Regions from separate parts of the Streptococcus equi subsp. zooepidemicus genome, predicted to be linked through region 3. Evidence: predicted binding sites of a transcription regulator. Region 3 holds the regulator's gene; each other region holds the start of a gene.
The links. The regulator Rex, encoded in region 3, represses fermentation and respiration genes when NADH is low (regulators of the CRP and FNR family bind a similar motif). The targets are predictions, from matches to a motif close to TTGTGAANTANTTCACAA.
Positions count from the first base shown of each region.

Region 1: adhE (bifunctional acetaldehyde-CoA/alcohol dehydrogenase) is a predicted target of Rex. The motif match lies at 3,011-3,028, and genes of this name have one in related genera.
Region 2: I2432_RS08845 (class II fructose-bisphosphate aldolase) is a predicted target of Rex. The motif match lies at 5,565-5,582, and genes of this name have one in related genera.

Region 1 covers NZ_CP065054.1:50,413-57,575, reverse strand. Annotated here, with positions in the region: gene adhE (bifunctional acetaldehyde-CoA/alcohol dehydrogenase) at 298-2,940, opposite strand; gene I2432_RS00310 (acyltransferase family protein) at 3,361-5,142, opposite strand; gene I2432_RS00305 (MORN repeat-containing protein) at 5,139-5,540, opposite strand; gene I2432_RS00300 (low molecular weight protein-tyrosine-phosphatase) at 5,546-6,004, opposite strand; gene ruvB (Holliday junction branch migration DNA helicase RuvB) at 6,297-7,163, opposite strand, start outside.
Region 2 covers NZ_CP065054.1:1,862,438-1,869,600, reverse strand. Annotated here, with positions in the region: gene tig (trigger factor) at 1-1,280, shown strand, start outside; gene rpoE (DNA-directed RNA polymerase subunit delta) at 1,547-2,113, shown strand; gene pyrG (CTP synthase) at 2,387-3,991, shown strand; gene I2432_RS08855 (alpha/beta hydrolase) at 4,360-5,286, shown strand; tRNA gene I2432_RS08850 (tRNA-Leu) at 5,340-5,425, shown strand; gene I2432_RS08845 (class II fructose-bisphosphate aldolase) at 5,626-6,507, shown strand; gene I2432_RS08840 (hypothetical protein) at 7,102-7,163, shown strand, end outside.
Region 3 covers NZ_CP065054.1:1,191,401-1,198,563, forward strand. Annotated here, with positions in the region: gene I2432_RS05675 (cysteine desulfurase family protein) at 1-723, shown strand, start outside; gene I2432_RS05680 (DUF1831 domain-containing protein) at 713-1,060, shown strand; gene I2432_RS05685 (redox-sensing transcriptional repressor Rex) at 1,345-1,989, shown strand; gene I2432_RS05690 (gamma-glutamyl-gamma-aminobutyrate hydrolase family protein) at 2,001-2,696, shown strand; gene radC (RadC family protein) at 2,698-3,375, opposite strand; gene I2432_RS05700 (AI-2E family transporter) at 3,542-4,669, opposite strand; gene I2432_RS05705 (SGNH/GDSL hydrolase family protein) at 4,979-5,593, opposite strand; gene I2432_RS05710 (ClC family H(+)/Cl(-) exchange transporter) at 5,797-7,163, opposite strand, start outside.

The DNA of each region.
Region 1 (7,163 bases), 1.0 Mb from region 3:
AAAATAAAGCTCATCAGATAGACGCAACATGTTATTTTCTTCAGCTAATTGCTAAGTGCAGCTAAGTCGTAACTATCAGCCACTTTATGAATATGGCAAATGAAGCTTCCCCCTCTGATGGAATGCTCTGTAAAACCATTGTCTTAAAAGCTTTATATGATATCTAAGAAACTACCCCTGAGTTAAGCTATCTCAACACAAGGCACTGCCGGCCTTTTCATCTAACACAGCCCTTTTCATAGCTAGATAAAAAAATAGAAGCCAAGCAGCTCCTATTTTTATTATTAATGATCGATTTTATTTCCGACGTCCTGGACGCTCTGCGTAACCATAATAAGCATCATTCATGATTTCTTCCATGTGCTCAACCATTGGTAAGCGCGGGTTAGCAGGTGAGCATTGATCCTCGTAGGCAAGATAAGCAAGCTCACGAGTATGTGCCTTCCATTCTTCCTCATCAATACCTTGATCTCTGAAATTCATCTTAATGCCTAAGCGGCAGCCAAGATCATAAACAGCCTTAGCATAGGATTCAACACCTTCTTCTGGAGTAGATGCTGGAAGCCCTAGCAATTTAGCGATGTCTTGATATTTTTCATCAGCGCGATAGTAATTGTACTTAGGCCATGTTGCTGTTTTAGCAGGACGGGTACCATTGTAACGAATAACGTATGGAAGCAAGATAGCATTGGTACGTCCATGAACAGTATGGAATTGTGCACCAATCTTATGAGCCATTGAGTGAGAAATACCTAGGAAGGCATTAGCAAAGGCCATACCTGCCATTGTTGAGGCATTATGCATTTTTTCACGTGACTCAAAGTCAGCTTCCTTAACAGATTTTTCAAGGTTTTCAAAGACAATCTTAATGGCTTGAAGGGCCAAACCATCTGTAAAGTCATTAGCCATTTGTGATACGTAAGCCTCGGTTGCGTGGGTTAACACGTCCATACCTGTATCAGCTGCAATGAAGCCTGGTACTGTAAGCACCAACGCCGGGTCAACAATGGCTACCGTTGGTGTCAATGAATAGTCAGCAATTGGGTACTTGCGGTTGTTGGCCTTATCTGAGATAACAGCAAACGGTGTAACCTCTGATCCTGTACCTGAGGTTGTTGGAATAGCCACAAATTTTGTTTTCTTACCAAGCTCAGGGAACTTGAAGGCACGTTTACGAATATCCATGAATTTTTGAACAAGATCATGGAAGTCAACCTCTGGTTGCTCATAGAATAACCACATTACCTTTGCAGCGTCCATTGGAGAACCACCGCCAAGAGCGATAATCGTATCTGGCTTGAAGGTACGCATCAGCTCAGTACCTTTCATAACCGTTGTGATATCAGGATCTGGCTCAACATCTGCAAAAATTTGATAAACAACCTTATTACGACGAAGGTCAAGCTGCTCGATGATACGATCTAAGAAGCCAAGCTCAACCATAGCGTGGTCGGTAACAATCATCACACGCTCAACGTCACGACATTTTTGAAGGTATTGAATTGAATCACGCTCGAAGTATGTTTTTGAAGGAACTTTAAACCATTGCATATTATTTCTACGTCTTCCTACTTTTTTGATGTTCAAGAGATTTACAGCACTAACATTATCACCAACTGAGTTACGTCCATAAGAACCACAGCCCAATGTTAATGACGGTAGGAAGGCATTATAAACATCACCGATACCACCAAATGTAGAAGGTGAATTCCAAATCACACGAATAGCACGAATTTTTGTCCCAAATTCCTTAGCTAAGTCTGCATCAGCAGTATGGATAGCGGCTGAGTGACCAAGTCCGTTAAATTCAACCATTTGACGCGCCTTTTCAACACCATCTGTGCGAGATTCAGCCTTCAAAACAGCGATAACTGGTGACAATTTTTCACGTGTTAATGGTTCATTTTCAGAGACTTCCTTACATTCTGCTGCAAGGATATTAGTTCCCTCTGGTACTGTAAAGCCTGCCTGCTCAGCAATCCAAGCTGCTGGCTTACCAACAATATTAGGATTTAATTTAGCACCTGCACAGTTCTTGCTGTTAGCCTTGGCACCAAAACAGAATTCTTCTAAAAGAGCCTTTTCTTTCTTATTGACAAAGTAAGTATGATAAGACTTAAATTCATTAACGAATTCGTCATAAATTTCCTTGTCAATGATAACTGCTTGCTCAGAGGCGCAGACCATACCGTTGTCAAAGGATTTAGACATGACAATGTCGTGAGCTGCCTGACGAATGTTAGCGGATTTTTCAACATAGGCAGGAACGTTACCAGCACCAACCCCAAGAGCTGGCTTACCACATGAGTAGGCTGCCTTAACCATTGCATTACCACCAGTTGCAAGAATTGTTGCAATGCCATCATGATTCATCAGAGCGTTAGTTGCTTCTAGTGATGGGGTTTCAATCCATTGAACACAGTCCTCAGGAGCTCCTGCTGCAATGGCTGCATCACGAACAATGCGTGCTGCATGAGCTGATGATTCTTGAGCTGATGGGTGGAAGGCAAATATAATAGGATTACGTGTTTTTAAGGAGATTAAAGATTTAAAAATAGCTGTTGACGTTGGGTTGGTTGTTGGGGTAATCCCACAAATAACACCTACTGGCTCAGCAATTAAGGTCAAACCTGTGACATCGTCTTCTTCAATGATACCTACTGTTTTTTGGTGACGCATGTTATTAACAACATGCTCACATGCGAAAAGGTTTTTAGTAGCCTTATCTTCAAAAACACCACGACCTGTTTCTTCATAGGCATGTTTAGCTAATTCACCATGTGCATCTAAAGCAGCAACAGAAGCCTTTGCTACAATGTAGTCGACCTGTTCTTGGGTTAATTGACGCATTTTATCAAGCGCTACTAAACCTTTTTGAACAAGAGCGTCAATTGTTGCGGCAACAGTTGTTGTTTCAACAGTACTATTTTTTTCAGTCATTTGAGACTCCTTTACCTTGTTAAAAGTTTCACAATTTGTTTACAAAAATATTATATCATTTTTTGGCATTTTGTAAATCATTTCACAATAAAATAATGAAGTTTTTTCAATTAATTTCTGAAAGCCTTTGGTAACAAGGGTTTTAGCTTGGTGGATTTTTTCTGAAATAATGGCAGATGCATTCATATTGTTGAGAAAGCACTTTCTTTTTAGGGGCAAGCTAATTGATCAAATGATACTCTTTAGAGCTGCCTCACCATCAGCAACAACAGTTAGTGATGACACCTGTTAGATAGCTGGAAGATTTATCTTGCGGCCCTTAGTGCAGGACGAACTAAGGTTCACATCATAAAAAGGCTTGATCTATTTCTAAGACCAGGCCTTTGTTATTAATCCTTAACGACTTGTTATTAGCAGCCGCTATTTGGCATCTTTTTTTGCTGCTCGCTCAACAGCCGCTTGGATCGTTGAGACATATAAGTCAGCACCCTTTAATTGGGCGTCGTTATTGTAGTGGACCCCATCACTACCATACCAGATATTTGGATTTTCGACTGCCGCCTTGTACCAGTCAGCAACTGTTACATAGCTATATTTTTTAGCCAGCTGCAACAAATGCTCTCTAGCCTCTGCTACCTGTGCTGCATTCTTAGCATCATAGGGCGACACAATCACCAAGCGATACCCCTTTGGCAGAGCATCGATAAAGCCTTGAATATCCTGAGTATAATTATAAAGGGAATTAACACCAACAGCTAAAACCGTTGTTTTTGATAAGCTCTTGGATTGGATATGATTTTCAAAAAGCTCAAAGGCTTCACTGAAATTTCGACTGACAGCAGCATCCAGCTGAGCAGTCGGCATTAATTTTGAAAAAGCGTCACTAGACCTCAAGGCAACTGAGTCACCAATAATGCTAACATCACTAAGAGCATGCGCATCTCCTGCTGCCAAAGTATGTGTCTTATTGAGGTTACTTTGAGATTGCTGCAAGGAATCTACTAAAAGCTGTGCCTCAAAATGACCGACCTTTGGTGCTGTCAAACAGGTACCAATCATCAACAAAAAGAGTCCTAAAGCAAGCCCTGATAACCATTTCTTATAGGGATTACAATCAATTGCTAAACCAAAAAGCTGTGGCGTCTTACCTTGAACCAAAGGCTCAATAATGTAGTAAGAAAGCGTTGAAAACACTACTGAAAAGAAAACCGTTAAGATCACTGCCAGCCAGTTAGACATCAGCTGTGTAAAGATAATGTAAAGTGGCCAATGGAATAAATAAATCCCATAGCTAATATCCGCAAGATAAGTCACAAGCAGTGGCTCCTGCCAGGTTGGTGTCTGATCATTCAAAACACGCGCAGCATAAATCATCACCGAAGCAAAAAGACTGGCTAAGACAAAGCCAAAAAGATAGGTAAAGATATGGTTAAAATCTAACACAAGCGTTAGAAACAACAACAAAGCAAAAGCACCAGCCATCACTCCAATAACATGTAGCCTTGGCCACAGTTTAACATTCTTTTGAAAGCGAACAGTCGTGTCCTTAATTCCCGTCATGGCTGCAAACATGGCCCCTAAAAAGAAAGGAAAGCTGTGTGAAAGCGTTGAAAAGTAAATGGAAGAAAAATCTGACACAAAGAAGGCTCTGATAAACATGCTGAAGTAGCTAAGTGTAAATACTGCTGAGGAAATTAAAAACAGAATGCCTCTAAATTTCTTCTGACTGTAGCCTTTTTTAGCTAATAACCAAACCAACAGCCCCCAAAGCAAATAAAAATGCACTTCAATAGCCAAGCTCCAGGTATGCACAAACAAATGCGGAATGAATTGACTTTCATAGCTACTGCCTGTCAGCAGCTCATAACTATTTGTTGTAAACCCTAGGGCAGCTGCTATTTGCTGACCAATACCAGCAATGAAGTCACTTTTGACTAAAAAAGTGAAGGGAATTGTTAAGAGAATTAACAAGACAAGCGGCGGTACAATACGATAAAAACGCCTTCTAAAAAAAGCAACCACATCAATGGCCTGTTTTGAGACATATTCATCAATCAACAAGGCTGTAATCAGATAGCCCGAAAAAGTAAAGAAGATGTCAACGCCAACAAAGCCTCCTGAAAAAGTATGCTTAAAAAAGTGATAGAGCAACACCAGCAAAAGACCTGTTACCCTAATAAACGAAAACCATTTTATCCTCATTTTTGAAATATCCCCTGCTTAAAGGTTCCTTTGTAAACCTTTGAATCCTTCGCCTTCAAAGTGCCCTTGCCATCAGCCTGACCTTTTTTAAATTGTCCGCTGTAAGACCACCCTGTACTAGCCGTAAATGTTCCTTCTCCGTCAAAGACTCCCTTATGAAAATCTCCAACATAAGTATCCCCATTTGGATAAACCAGTTTCCCCTTGCCATTCATTCTGTGATTAAGGACATAGCCGGTGTACTTGATTTGCCCATTGTCATAGGTTAAGCTTGCTTTTGAGGATACAGTCAAGGTTAAAACCGACAATCCACAGACAATAATCACAAGAACTGAGATAATCTCTAGCTTTGCCCGAGTGATCTGCCATTTTTGAATCTTATCTATTATTGCTTTCATTACTATTACTCATCTATTTCTACATGTGATTCATGTTCAGCGCTGATTTGACTCAACCAATGCTGACAGCCCGCTTTAACCAAGCGATAGGTTTCTTCAAAATCTCCTGTATACCAAGGATCCGGAACGCCTCCCTCAATAAAAAGATGGATCTTGGAATCCCACTGATGCTTGGACATTTGCTTCAAATCCCTGATATTATGGCTATCCATTCCGATAATATAGTCAAACGCTTCAAAGTCAAGGCTGGTGATTTGCTGAGAGGTTTTCTTGCTATCATAGCTAATCTGATACTGCTGCAGTAGCGATTGTGTCCCATGATGAATCGGATTACCATGCTCCCAGCCAGAGGTTGCACGACTCTCCACCTGTAGCTCATCAGGACTGGCCATGCTTTTCATGACAAATTCGGCCATAGGACTACGACAAATATTTCCAAGACAAACAAAGCATACTTTTTTCATGAAAAACTCCTTTTACCTATTATAGCAAAATTATAGGTCCAAAAGGAGAAATCACTCTTATAATTTTCGTTCAATTGATCTAAAAAATGTTTTTTTAACGCTTCGTCTAGTGAAAGCACCTCTACTTCCCTGACCAATCAACCCCAACCTCACATCGTTTTACTTTTTTCCCTAACGCATTAATCGTTCTAGTCTCAGTAGCCGTTAGGCTTATTAAGCTAGCTATTGAAAATATAAAAGACTTGACACCGGTAAAAACAAAGGAATCAAGTCTTACATAGCTATTTATGTCTTAATGATTTTTCTCATAGGGATAGCCTAAGTGCTGATAGGCCTTTTCGGTTACAACCCGACCTGTTCTGGTACGCATGATAAAGCCCTTTTGAATTAAATAAGGCTCGTACATGTCTTCTACTGTATCTCGCTCCTCTGCTATATTGACAGATAAGGTCCCAAGACCAACCGGCCCTCCTTGGTACACCTCAATCATGGTACGAAGGATTTTTTGGTCCACATAATCTAAGCCTTCCTGATCCACATCTAACATCGTTAGGGCCTTATCTGTAATTTGAGTCGTAATCATCCCATCACCCATAATTTGAGCATAATCACGCACCCTTTTTAACAAACGATTAGCAATACGAGGGGTTCCACGACTTCTACGTGCCAGCTCATAAGCAGCCTCATGCTTAATTTCCATGTCAAAAATATCAGCTGTACGCTCCACAATCTCTGTTAAATCAGCTGTCTGATAATATTCCATATGTCCTGTAATCCCAAAACGAGCCCTCAAAGGATTTGACAGCATGCCTGCACGAGTCGTTGCTCCAATTAATGTAAAGGGAGGCAACTCCAAATGCACACTCCGGCTAGTGTCTCCAGCGCCAATCATGATGTCAATGTAAAAATCCTCCATGGCACTGTACAAGATTTCCTCAACAGCCATCGGCATACGATGAATTTCATCAATAAAGAGGACATCTCCTGGCTCTAAATCATTCAAAATCGCCACCAAATCACCAGCCTTTTCAATGGCTGGTCCAGAGGTCTGCTTGAGATGAACTCCCAATTCATTGGCAATGACAAAGGCCATCGTTGTCTTACCCAAGCCTGGGGGACCAAATAACAAGACATGGTCCAAGGACTCCTCACGCCTCTT
Region 2 (7,163 bases), 670 kb from region 3:
CTACATCATTTGAGAACAAAGCTACAAATCGTGGCGTGATTACATTTACAATTAGTCAAGATAAAATCAAGCCCGCTCTTGATCAAGCTTTTAATAAAATTAAAAAGGATTTAAATGCACCAGGCTTCCGTAAGGGTCACATGCCTCGTCCTGTTTTTAATCAAAGATTTGGTGAAGAGGTTCTTTATGAGGAGGCCTTGAATATTGTGCTACCAGCAGCCTATGAAGGTGCTGTTGCAGAGCTTGAGCTTGATGTTGTTGCACAGCCAAAAATTGATGTGGTTTCTATGGAAAAGGGTCAAGAATGGACACTTACTGCAGAGGTTGTCACAAAACCAGAGGTTAAGCTTGGTGATTACAAAGACCTTACTGTTGAGGTTGATGTTTCAAAAGAGGTTACTGATGAAGAGGTTGATGCAAAGGTTGAGCGTGAGCGCAACAATCTTGCTGAGCTAGTTGTCAAAGAAGCTGCAGCAGTAGAAGGCGACACAGTTGTTATTGATTTTGTAGGCTCTGTTGATGGAGTTGAATTTGATGGCGGCAAAGGGGACAATTTCTCACTTGAGCTGGGCTCAGGACAATTTATTCCAGGCTTTGAGGATCAGCTAGTTGGTGCGAAGGCTGGTGATACTGTTGAGGTTAATGTAACCTTCCCAGAAAATTATCAAGCTGAGGATCTTGCAGGTAAGGCTGCTAAGTTTGTGACAACTGTTCATGAGGTAAAGGCAAAAGAAGTACCCGAGCTTGACGATGAGCTTGCAAAGGATATTGATGAGGAAGTCGAAACACTCGATGAGCTAAAGGCTAAGTATCGTAAAGAGCTTGAAGCTTCAAAGGAAGCAGCTTATGATGACGCTCTAGAGGGTGCTGCTATTGAATTAGCTGTTGAAAATGCTGAAATCGTGGAATTACCAGAGGAAATGGTCCATGACGAGGTTCACCGTTCCGTTAACGAATTTATGGCTAGCATGCAGCGTCAGGGCATTTCACCTGATATGTACTTCCAGCTAACTGGCACAAGTCAAGAAGATCTTCACAAGCAGCATGAAGCAGAGGCAGACAAGCGTGTCAAAACTAATCTTGTTATTGAGGCTATCGCAAAGGCAGAGGGCTTTGAAGCTTCAGACGATGAGATTGAAAAAGAAATTAACGACCTTGCAGCTGAGTATAGCATGCCAGTTGAGCAGGTTCGCTCATTGCTTTCAGCTGATATGTTAAAGCATGACATTGTCATGAAAAAAGCTGTAGAAGTGATTACAAGCTCAGCAAAAGCAAAATAAGCTGTTATGATATAGACAAGCAAGACTAAGCAAGCACTTGGTCTTGTTTTGCTGTTTTTATATGGTTTAAAGCAAGTCGTTAGCGCTTCTTTTTGAATTGTTCCTGCTGTCGCGTTTAGGAGCTGTCGGGTTAGCTGCTGCTAGGCTTTGTTCTTGCTGGCTGAGAAGTGGGTAAAAAGAATACTGGTTCTCCTCTGATAAAAACTTTGACGAATCGGTATTTTTAGCGTAAAATAGGAGAGAATGATAAAATAAGGAGAACTGCCTTGAAATTAGATGTATTTGCAGGACAAGAAATAAGCGAACTTTCTATGATTGAAGTTGCTCGTGCTATTTTAGAAGAGCGTGGTCGCGATAATGACATGTATTTTAGCGATTTGGTTAACGAGATTCAAAATTACCTAGGCAAGTCTGACGCTGATATTCGTTATGCTTTACCATTTTTTTACACTGATCTCAATACAGATGGTAGCTTTATTCCACTTGGTGAAAATAAATGGGGTCTACGTTCATGGTATGCTATTGATGAGATTGATGAGGAAATCATCACCCTAGAAGATGAAGAAGACGGCGCACCAAAACGCAAGAAGAAACGTGTCAATGCCTTCATGGACGGTGATGAGGACGCTATTGACTATAGCGCCGATGATCCAGAGGATGAGGATTTTGTTCGTGAATCATCTGATATTGAATATGACGAGGAAGATCCAGACGATGAAAAATCTGAGGTAGAGTCCTACGATTCAGAGCTCAATGAAATCATTCCAGAGGACGATTTTGAAGAGGTTGACCTCAATGAAGAGGACGAAGAAGATGAGGACGAGGAGGAGTAGCAGGTGTATCGCTAGCCTCTAAAAGCAATAGTAATATTTGACAAATGTCCTCTTATAGTTTATATTATTAATCGGGCACCTCTTTAAGAGGTCGGGTAAGCTCCCTAGCTAATAGGGGGCTGTTTTTGTTTTAATGACCCAGCTTTGGTTACTAGTCTCATGGCTTAGCCTTGTGGGAAGCTTAGCCCCCAATCGTTACTAGCTAAAGTAGGACGATCTTTTAAAAATAAAAACGAGTTAGTCAGGCTTAACTCAAAAGGACAAAGGAGTGTTATGACAAAGTACATTTTTGTAACTGGTGGAGTTGTCTCATCAATCGGAAAAGGTATTGTAGCGGCTAGCCTTGGACGTTTATTGAAAAATCGTGGCCTAAAGGTAACGATCCAAAAATTCGACCCTTATATTAATATCGATCCTGGGACAATGAGCCCTTATCAGCATGGGGAGGTCTATGTCACTGATGATGGTGCAGAGACTGATTTGGACCTTGGTCACTACGAACGGTTTATTGACATTAATCTTAATAAATACTCAAATGTGACAACTGGTAAAATTTACAGTGAGGTGCTTCGTAAGGAGCGTAAGGGTGAATACCTTGGAGCTACTGTTCAGGTTATTCCACATATTACAGACGCCTTAAAGGAGAAGATCAAGCGCGCAGCTACGACCACAGATTCTGACGTGATTATTACCGAGGTTGGTGGAACTGTGGGAGACATTGAGAGTCTGCCATTCTTAGAAGCGCTTCGTCAAATGAAGGCAGATGTCGGCTCTGAAAATGTGATGTATATTCACACAACCCTGCTGCCTTATTTAAAAGCAGCTGGTGAGATGAAAACAAAGCCAACCCAGCACTCTGTCAAAGAATTACGGGGCTTAGGGATTCAGCCTAATATGCTTGTCATTCGTACTGAGGAGCCTGTTGAGCAAGGGATTAAAAATAAGCTGGCGCAATTTTGTGATGTTAACCCAGAAGCTGTTATTGAATCTCGTGACGTGGAGCATTTGTATCAAATTCCGCTGAATTTGCAGGCTCAATCAATGGACCAAATCGTCTGTGATCACTTGAAGCTAGACGTTCCTCAGGCAGATATGACAGAATGGTCAGCAATGGTTGATAAGGTGATGAACCTCAAGAAAACAACAAGGATTGCCTTGGTCGGTAAATATGTTGAGCTTCCAGATGCGTATCTGTCTGTCGTGGAAGCCCTGAAGCATTCTGGCTATGCCAATGCTGCTGCTATTGAGCTTGATTGGATTAATGCTAATGACTTGACAGCTGAAAACGCTAAGAAGCTGCTTGGGCAGGCCGATGGCATTATCGTTCCTGGCGGCTTTGGTCAGCGTGGAACAGAAGGAAAAATTCAAGCCATTCGCTATGCGCGTGAGCATGATGTGCCGATGCTGGGCATTTGCTTAGGCATGCAATTAACCTGTGTTGAGTTTGCTCGTCATGTCCTAGGCATGGAAAAGGCCAATTCGTTTGAGCTGGATCCAGATACTGCCTATCCAATCATTGATATTATGCGTGATCAAATTGATATTGAGGACATGGGAGGAACATTACGTCTGGGTCTATACCCATGTAAGCTAAAAGCTGGCTCAAGAGCTGCAGCAGCCTACAATAACCAAGAGGTGGTGCAGCGCCGTCATCGCCACCGTTACGAATTTAACAATAAATTCCGCCAAGATTTTGAAGCAGCAGGCTTTGTTTTCTCAGGTGTTTCACCGGACAATCGTTTGGTAGAGATTGTGGAATTGCCAGAGAAGAAATTCTTTGTAGCAGCCCAATACCACCCAGAGCTACAAAGCCGTCCTAATCGTCCTGAAGAGCTATACACTGCCTTTATTACAGCAGCAGTGGAAAATAAACATTAAAGCCTTTAAATCTAGTGTGACGTAAGAGGCTATCCTTGAGTCTTATTTAGGTGCTGAGAGTTAGCAGCTTTGATAGGCTTATTAAGTCTTTGAGTGGCTGATGAGATGATGACATCAGCCACTTTTAATATAGCAAAAAGCACCATTTTACCTCTTATCAAATGCTGTCAGCGGACTTCCTCTTGATCTGGTCAAATCTATTTTGAAGGTAGCTTGTATATTCTTTAAACTATTGAGCTTCAATTCCTGTGAAAACGCTTTAGCTACTGGCTGGCTTGAGATTTGGCCTTAAGAAGGCAGTAAAAAGGTATCGGTTATTTTTAGCATAAAGCTTTCTTTTTTCCATATTTTCTTGTAGAATAGTCGGTATGAAAACCATTCGATTATCAAAGTATTTTGGCATTTTACTGCTCTTGTTGACCCTGGCTAGTGTGGGAGCTAGCTTTTATTTCTTCCATGTTGCTCAGGTGCGTGAGGAAAAATCATTTATCAACAATAAAAAACGAACCCCAGACAATCCTTTGTACCCAGCAGAGCTAGCTTTTGACAGCTTGACGCGTGAAAAACGCAGTATTACTAACAGAGGACGTCAGCAGGTCGCATGGTATTTGCCTGCCTCGCAGGATACTCATAAGACAGCTATTGTCGTTCATGGCTTTACAAATGATAAAGAAGACATGAAGCCCTATGCCATGCTTTTTCACAGCCTAGGCTACAATGTGCTGATACCAGATAATGAGGCTCATGGTGAGAGTGAGGGTGACTTGATTGGCTATGGTTGGAATGATCGCTTGAACCTACTTGCCTGGATTGATTTGCTCGTTAGCGAGGATAAAGACAGTCGCATTAGCTTATTTGGCTTATCCATGGGTGCCGCAACAGTTATGATGGCAAGCGGTGAGCAGCTACCTAGTCAGGTTGTCAATATTGTTGAGGATTGTGGCTATACTAGTGTTTGGGACGAACTGAAATTCCAAGCTAAGGCCATGTACAATCTACCAGCCTTTCCCTTGCTGTATGAGGTTTCAGCCCTCTCTAAAATTCGTGCCGGCTTTAGCTATGGTGAGGCTAGCTCGGTGAAGCAATTGGCTAAAAATAAGCTGCCAGTCCTCTTTATTCATGGCGACAAGGATACCTTTGTCCCGACAGAGATGGTCTATCAAAACTATCAGGCAACAAAAGGTCCTAAAGAGCTAATGGTTGTTAAGGGGGCTAAGCATGCCAAGTCCTTTGAGACCAATCCCGATCAGTACAAGGAAAAGATTGCGGCCTTTTTGCAAAAATATGAGAAATAAGTATTGACAGTAAAGCTCCCAGCTGATATAATTTTATATGTTGCTGATGAGCAGCGGGGATGGCGGAATTGGCAGACGCGCAGGACTAAGGATCCTGTGACCGCTTTAGGTCGTGTGGGTTCAAGTCCCACTCTCCGCATCGCAGAGGTGAATCTTGGATTCATCTTTTTTTATTTCCTGAAAAGACTGCTACTAGCCAAATACTCAATTGTGAGCCTGTGATAAGATGAATCGAGAAAACGCTTTAAGCTGATGAGGGGCTGGAAATTTCTTGAAAATTGTGCTAAAATGAACAATGTAAATGGGGTTAACCCAAAATATAAGAGGAGGCTTATTAAAATGCCAATCGTTTCAGCAGAAAAATTTGTCCAAGCAGCACGTGATAACGGCTATGCTGTTGGTGGATTTAACACAAACAACCTTGAATGGACTCAAGCGATCCTGCGTGCAGCAGAAGCTAAACAAGCTCCTGTTCTTATCCAAACCTCAATGGGTGCAGCTAAATACATGGGTGGCTACAAGCTAGCTAAGGTTCTTATCGAAACTCTTGTAGAATCAATGAACATCACTGTACCGGTTGCGATCCATCTTGATCATGGTCACTATGAAGATGCTCTTGAATGTATCGAGGTTGGTTACACTTCAATCATGTTTGACGGTTCACACCTTCCAGTTGAAGAAAACCTTGAGAAAGCACGTGAAATTGTTAAGCTAGCACATGCTAAGGGTGTTTCAGTTGAAGCTGAGGTAGGTACAATTGGTGGTGAAGAAGACGGTATCATCGGTAGTGGTGAGCTTGCTCCGATTGAAGATGCTAAGGCAATGGTTGCTACAGGAATTGACTTCTTGGCTGCAGGTATTGGTAATATCCATGGACCATACCCAGAAAACTGGACTGGTCTTGATCTAGATCACTTGAAGAAATTGACTGATGCTGTACCAGGCTTCCCAATCGTGCTTCATGGTGGCTCAGGTATTCCTGACGATCAAATTCAAGCAGCTATCAAGCTTGGTGTTGCAAAGGTTAATGTTAATACAGAGTGTCAAATTGCATTTGCCAATGCTACTCGTGCCTTTGCGCGTGATTACGAAGCAAACGTTGCAGAATACGATAAGAAAAAACTCTTTGACCCACGTAAATTCTTGGCAGATGGTGTTAAGGCGATCCAGGCTTCTGTTGAAGAACGTATTGATGTCTTTGGCTCAGCAAACAAGGCTTAATGACTGCTAAACGTGATTAAATCAGGGTTTATCCGCAAGGATAGGCCTTTTTATAGTCCCTTCACCCAAATACCCTTGCCGATAAAGAATAGCCCTGCTTGGGGGATTGTGTCTTTGTCTTTGAGGTGTGTGCCAGCAGATGTCTGTGGTAAGAGCTACTCTGCTATGACTGGAAGAATCTTGAACGTTCTTGAATGAAACGCTTTGTACTATCCAAACATTACCATACTTATGCTGAAATAGGTGGCTCATGATATGCTTGCTGAAGCAGAGTCTTTGACACTATCAGCTACTACTGCGCAATTGTTTCCTTATTTGTCAGGCCTATTATTTTAATAAGATAAGCTGAGAGAACTATTGCTAAGGCTTCATTCGGTAGCTGTCTATGCCTCTTTGTCTTAGAGAGTTTTTGATGAGATCACAGGTGGTGCGACTAAAGGGAATTTTATCATGTAGCATCTTGCTTGTTGGATCTAGTCAGGTCATCTGTTCACAGCTTTATTTTTACTTATCTCTAATATAATACTTTTTATTTTACAATATAGTTGCGTTTTAGTATTATTTAATTAGAAAAAGTAAAAAGGAGAAATTGCTATGGCAGCTCTAAATATTTCAAAAAAGCCCCTTTTAAAGGGCCTTGGACTACTATCTGTCTG
Region 3 (7,163 bases):
AGAGAGGATACAATCTTAGTCAGCATGATGTTTGCTAACAACGAAACGGGAGATTTGTTGCCTATTCAGGCTGTTGGCAGCATGCTTGAGCAGCATCAGGCTGTCTTTCATGTCGACGCTGTCCAAGTTATTGGCAAGATTCCAATACAGCCGGCAGATTTGGGAATTGATTTACTCTCTGCCTCTGCCCATAAGTTTCATGGACCAAAGGGGACTGGTTTTTTATACAATAAAGGCTTAAAGCTTGACCCCCTCTTACATGGCGGCAATCAAGAAAACAAACGAAGGGCCGGTACTGAAAGCCTGATTAATATCATCGGCATGACCCAAGCATTAGATGAGGCTGTCTCAAGGCTACCACAGCATTACCAGCATGCTAAAGAGCTATCACAGCTCTTGCTCAGTGAATTGGAAGGTATTCCTTATCAGCTCAATCATAATGAGTGTCATCTTCCCTATATCATTAATATCGGCTTTCCTGGTTACCAAAATCATATATTACTGACTCAGCTTGATTTAGCAGGCTTTGCTGTGTCGTCAGGCTCTGCCTGTACAGCTGGTGCTGTTGAGCCAAGTCACGTTTTGGCAGCTTATTTCGGCAAGCAGTCCCATCGTCTCACAGAAGCTATTCGAATTAGCTTTTCAGAGCAGAATACTCAAAAAGACGTTATCGCACTAGCAACCCAGCTCAAATATATTTTAGGAGGATCATATGGCATTTGAAAAAGAAATTGCCCTGAAAGACTGTAAATACAGCTACAGAATTAGCCCAAAGATTAAAAAATACACTCTAAGAGACACCACCTTTAGTCAGACCAAGATTGGTCACTATCAGCTGACACGACTACTGGAAAAAGTCCCTAATTCGGGTGAGGGCTTCCCTTTAAAAATTACGATTAATAAAGATTTAGATGGCTTTAAGCTAGCTATAACAGACCAATCCGGTCTAAGACTGGTGAACATTTTTAAATCTGAAGAGCATAGCATACTACAGGACAAGTTTTACTTTTTAATGGATAGCCTTGTTGAGCGTGATATTTTCATTAAAAAAGAATGCTAAGCACACAAGAGCTCTTCTAATCTCAGAGAAATATCAGACAATGACAGTACATTTGCCTTTAACAAGACAAGCCCAGCCATCGCAGCTGACCTAAAGTGCAAGTGCTTCATTGTCTGCTTTTTTATAGTCGGGGTGACTAGCCTTGAAAATACCGATGCTTGTGCTGTCAAGTCATTTTATAACGAAAAACACAAAAAGAATGGTCAAATAGTTGCATATTTCACAATCTATCTGCTACAATGGTGATAGATAACATTAAAATAATAATAGAAGGAGCTACAAAAGTGGTTATTGATAAATCTATTCCAAAAGCGACTGCAAAACGCTTATCACTCTATTATCGTATTTTTAAACGCTTTTATGCTGACCAGGTTGAAAAGGCAAGCTCAAAACAGATTGCTGATGCTATGGGGATTGATTCTGCAACTGTCCGACGTGATTTCTCTTACTTTGGTGAATTAGGTCGACGTGGATTTGGCTATGATGTCACAAAATTAATGAATTTTTTTGCAGATTTGCTAAATGATCACTCAACAACGCATGTGATTTTAGTCGGCTGTGGCAATATTGGTCGTGCACTTCTTCACTACCGCTTCCACGATCGAAACAAAATGCAGATTGTTATGGGATTTGACACTGATGATAATCCTATGGTTGGCACCAAAACACCTGATGATATTCCCATTTATGGCATTTCAACCATTAAGGAGCACCTGGATAATTCAGGCATTGAAACGGCTATTCTAACGGTCCCAAGCATTTATGCTCAAGAGGTTGCAGATCAACTGATTGAAGCTGGCATTCGCGGTATTTTAAGCTTTGCTCCACTTCACTTACAGGTTCCAAAAGGCGTGATCGTCCAATCTGTTGATTTGACCAGCGAGTTGCAAACCTTGCTATACTTTATGAACCAAAATCATCTTGATTAATGGAGAAGGTCGTGTCTAAAACAATTATTGGGATAACTGCCAACCAAAGGGTGACCAAGGCTCTAGATAACCTGCCCTGGTCCTATGCTCCAACAGGCTTCATCGAGGCTGTGACAAGGTCTGGTGGCCTACCCTTACTTCTTCCGATTGGGGATGAGGCAGCTGCCAAATCCTATGTCGCAATGGTTGATAAAATCATTCTTATTGGTGGTCAGCATGTTGATCCTAAATATTATCATGAAAAAAGAGCTGCACTTGATGGTGATTTTTCACCCCAGCGTGACATTTTTGAGCTAGCCATCATTAAAGAAGCCCTAGCGCAGAAAAAACCGATTTTAGGTATTTGCCGCGGTATGCAGTTAATGAATGTTGCTCTAGGTGGCAGTCTAAACCAGCACATTGATGGCCATTGGCAAAAGACTGCTTCTGATTGTTTATCACAGGAGATAGTGGTCGAAAAAGCTTCACCTTTATACCCTATCTATGGTCCAAGAGCATTGATTAATTCATTTCACCACCAGAGCCTAAAGCGGGTCGCAAAGGACTTAAGAGTGATTGCAAGGGATCCTAACGATGGCACTATCGAGGCTGTTGTCTCCTGCAATCCTGACATTCCCTTTCTTGGTGTCCAGTGGCACCCAGAGCTGCTTCAGGCTATTAGAGAAGAAGACCTAAAGCTTTTTGATTGGTTTATCCATAGCCTCTAGCTCAAAATAAATCTGATTTTTCTCGGAAGCTATAGTAGCCATGCTTACTAACGATGATGTGATCTAGGCAGATAAGTCCTAGATAATCACATGATCGTTTTATTTTTTCTGTGAAATGATAATCATTTGCGCTTGGCTTGGTCAGGCCTGAGGGATGATTGTGAACAACAATAAGGCTAGTCGCCATATTTTTACATGCATAATAGAGAATTTCTCTAGGCTCTGCAATTGATTTTCTGACAGTTCCTATGAATATCGTCTTTTCTTCAATAATTTTATTTTGACTATCGAGATAAATAGCGACTAAATGCTCCTGCTGCTTGTCTCCTAATTCAATCATCATTTTTTCAGCTACCTGAGCACTGGATAGGACAGGTGCTGCCACTGCTTGCCCTGCTATCTGAATACGGTCTGCCAGCTCTAGCATGGCCTTAATTTCAATAGCCTTGACCTTTCCTATCCCAGATAAACGCTGTAGTTCTTGTAAAGAAAATTTCTTCAAGTCAGCTAGACTATCTAAGCTTGACAATAAATAAGCAGACAACTCTAAGACATGCTTTTCCTTGTTACCTGTCCTAAGTAGGATCGCTAGTAGCTCTTGATTGCTTAGCTTTTCTGGACCCAGTCGAATCAAACGCTCTCTAGGCATTAATTCATGATCAGTTTTGATGGAATACATCTTATTACCTCCATTAATGATATTCGATAAATAAGACGGCTTTTTTCCTTACTACAGCATAAAAATAAGGCCATACACAATAAATCAGACAAAATGATGACAGGGTAATAAAAAAGCCAAGGAATCGGTCTTGTGATAGACGTTTTCCTTGGTTTAATGCTGTTGATTAGTTGGACTGACGATCTTGTAAGGCCTGCTTTTTATGGATATGATCCTTTACCACTTGATAAAGCGTTGCCGCTAATGGCACTGCAACGATCATACCAACAATGCCTTTGAGGGCTGCACCAATGGTGATTGCCATTAAGACCCACATAGCTGGTAACCCGATAGACCCACCAACAACTCTGGGATAAATAAAATTTCCTTCGATTTGCTGTAGTATAACGAGAAAGACAATAAAGACTACTGCCTGCGACATTGACTGAGTCATAATCAAAACAAAGCCTATCGCAGCACCTATTGAGGCACCAACAACAGGGATCAAGGCAGTAAAAGCAACCAAGACTCCAATAGTTCCTGCAAAGGGTAATTGTAGGATAAACATGCCAATGGCAGTCAAGGAGCCTAAAATCATTGCTTCAAGCGTCTGACTCACAAAGAAGCCACGAAAACGACTATGCAACAAGCTCACTAAATAATGAATGGTCTTTGCGTATTTACCAGTATAGGTGTCAATTAAGGTGGTTGCCTGCTGACAGAGCTCTTCCTTGCTAGCAAGCACATACAGGGAAAAGACAAAGCTGATAAATACATTGATAATAGCTGAGGCAACTGCTGTCACCGATGTTAAAATACCAGTTAGAACACCTATAAATTGCTTGAGCAGCTGCTGGCTATAGTTGGTAATTGTTTCTGTCAGCTTAGCGTCTCCACCAATGTAATTAATGGCACGCGCAATCAGCTTATTGTGACCTAAATCACTGATGACCTCCTTGATAGCTCTTGTATCAAATTGCGTTAGCGAGCTAATGCTTGCAATCAAATCGGGGATTACAATAGAAATAATCCACACAATCAAGCTGATAAAGGTAAAATATGCCAAAAGCATACAGAGCCCTCTTCTAGCCTTCATGGCAAAAGGAAAGGGCTTTAGGGTATAAGTATACGCTCTTTCATAGGCACTCATGACAATATTAACAATATAGGCGACTGCTGCTCCATAAAGAAAGGGCAGGCTTGTCTTATAAACGGTTGTGACAATATTAGCCCCATTATCCCAATTAGCTTGAATAGCATAGCAAAGAACAAAGGCAAGCACAACATAAAAGACTTGTTTTTTTTCAAATTTCATTTTAACTCCTTCCTGTTTATTATACACTAAATCGTTTAATATAGGATAAAAAGTCTAACATTATCTGAGCTTAAAGGCTCAGCCCTTCCTTACGATGCTACTTGATCAGCACAAGCTAACAGTAGCTCGCACCCAATTACTACAGCTAAGCTTTGAGACTTCTAGCCCAATGGCTGATTTTCTCGCAGTATAAACCTAATGCTTCTTTTATTGTGCAGCCTATCGGCACTCTGAAGGGATTCAATGAGGATTCATCAGCGCTTGGTTTTTAAAGATCCCTTACAAATTAGCAGCTCCAGCCTTTACCTTTCATAGATAGGGACTAATAGCTTGAGCTAAGTGCTCATAGCCAAGGGCATTAAGATGAATGCCATCTACCGTATAAGCAGCTGCTAAGCCACCAGTCTCGTCCTTTAAGCAGGCATTAAGATCAATAAATTCAATCGCTGGTATCATTGCTAATGCTTGATTAATCTCATCAATAGCCCTATTTGTCCTTAGCTTGACAGTCGCCTGATAGGCAGGATTTTCAGAAACCGGCAATATAGACAGAAGGCTAATCCTAGTATAAATAGACTGACTGCGAATACGACTAATAAGATCAACAATGGTCGATACGATATGCGATTGATCAAAGCCAAGCCCAATATCATTACAGCCAATCAGGATAAACACATGACTGGGCTCCAGATCATTCACATGACTGTCAATATGCTCTAGCAACCACTGACTGTCTATCCCTGCAATTCCGCGATTATAAATGGTTGAAACCTGTTTGAAGTATTTTTTTAGCGGGAAAAATTCGATTAACGAATCACCAGCAAAAACAATTCCACCAGCCTCTACGCCTTGGTTCTTTTTTTGATAGGCAGCAAGCTTATTCTTTTGGTAATGGCGCAGCTCTTTTGAAATAACTTCTAGCATATAAAGCTCCTTTGATTGATACTTAAGTATAACAAAAAGACAGCAGGTATTCATCAGATACGACTGCTAAGGCTATGTCTCTTGCTACAACAGGCTCAATGACACAAAAAAAGCAAATCAAGCTTTCATCAGACGAGAAAAAGCACTGATCTGCTTCTTTGATCGGTAGCACAGCTACTGCTGACTGCTTAACCGTCCTTGCTCTACATCAAGACCTCTCGAACAAAGCCTGTATCAGCTTCATTGACCACCAAAAAGATCGTAGCACCTGAAATCAATAGCGTATCACCTGAGACGACTTGTGATTTCTTATGATGGATCTGCGTTGTAATTAAAACATTTTTAGGCAGCCTTAAGTCTCGGACGTATCTACCTGCAATTTTCTCACTCACAGGTAATTCAATCAGAGTGGGCTCCACCAGATCTGTTGGGTGTTTGATGGCCATCTTTTCTAGCATTGCTTCATAGATAGGCTGACCATTTAACAAATCCATCACCAAGTAAGCCACGAAGGTCACAACAGCAATGGCCATTAAAGGCTTCAAGTCCCCTACCATTTCAGTCACTAAGATCATTCCTGTCAAAGGGGCCTTTGATACAGCAGCAAAGTAGCCTGCCATTCCCAATACTAAAAAGAGAGGAATCAACTGGTGATCTAACAGTCCTATTTGCTGAAAGGTCAATCCAAAAATAGTTCCGGACAAGGCACCTAAGGTTAGAATAGGCAAAAAAATTCCTCCAGGCAGGCCACTGCCATAGCTAAACATACTCCCTAAAAATCGAATAAAGAAGTAAGCAAGAACAGTCAACAGTGGTAGCTTTTGCTCTGACAAGGACATAATCAAGCCATGACCTCCGCCCAATAGCTGTGGCAAATAATAGCCAATCGGCAGGATAATAGCAACAACAATCAGCCCATAAAAATGTGGCGCTAGGTGCAAGCTCTTTCCAAGAAAATCATAAATCCTATGAAAATGTAAAATGACCTTTTCATAAAGAAAGCCCAGGCAGCCAAGTACAAGACCTAAGATTAAGAGCAGCCAATATTGATTTAAAGCAAGAAAGGGCATTGCCTTAGGCATAGCCAAAACAGGTCTAAGGCCAAAAATATTCAACGAAATAAAGTTCGCAACAAGGCTTGCAACCAAGGCAGTGATCCACACTAATCTTGAAAAATGATGGTAAATCTCCTCAACAACAAAAAGCAGTCCTGCAATAGGCGCATTAAAAGCAGCTGATAAGCCAGCAGCTGCTCCACTAGCGATCAAGACGCGTTTTTCTAGACGACTAGATTTCAGGTACTTAGCTAAGCCTTTAGCTGACATAGCCCCTAATTGTATAGAAGGGCCTTCTCTTCCCAGCATTAAACCCATAGAAATGGCAATTGTTCCACCAAGGTATTTTTTCCAAAGCACACTCCACCAATTGGGTGACATCAAGCCCTTTAGCTCCCCTTCGACGTGTGGAATACCAGAGCCTTTAATGTTGGCGTCAGACTTGACCAAAAGACCAACTAAAAAAACAGCTAATAAGCTAAAGCCTGCTATCAGAACAAGGAGCATGAGATTGC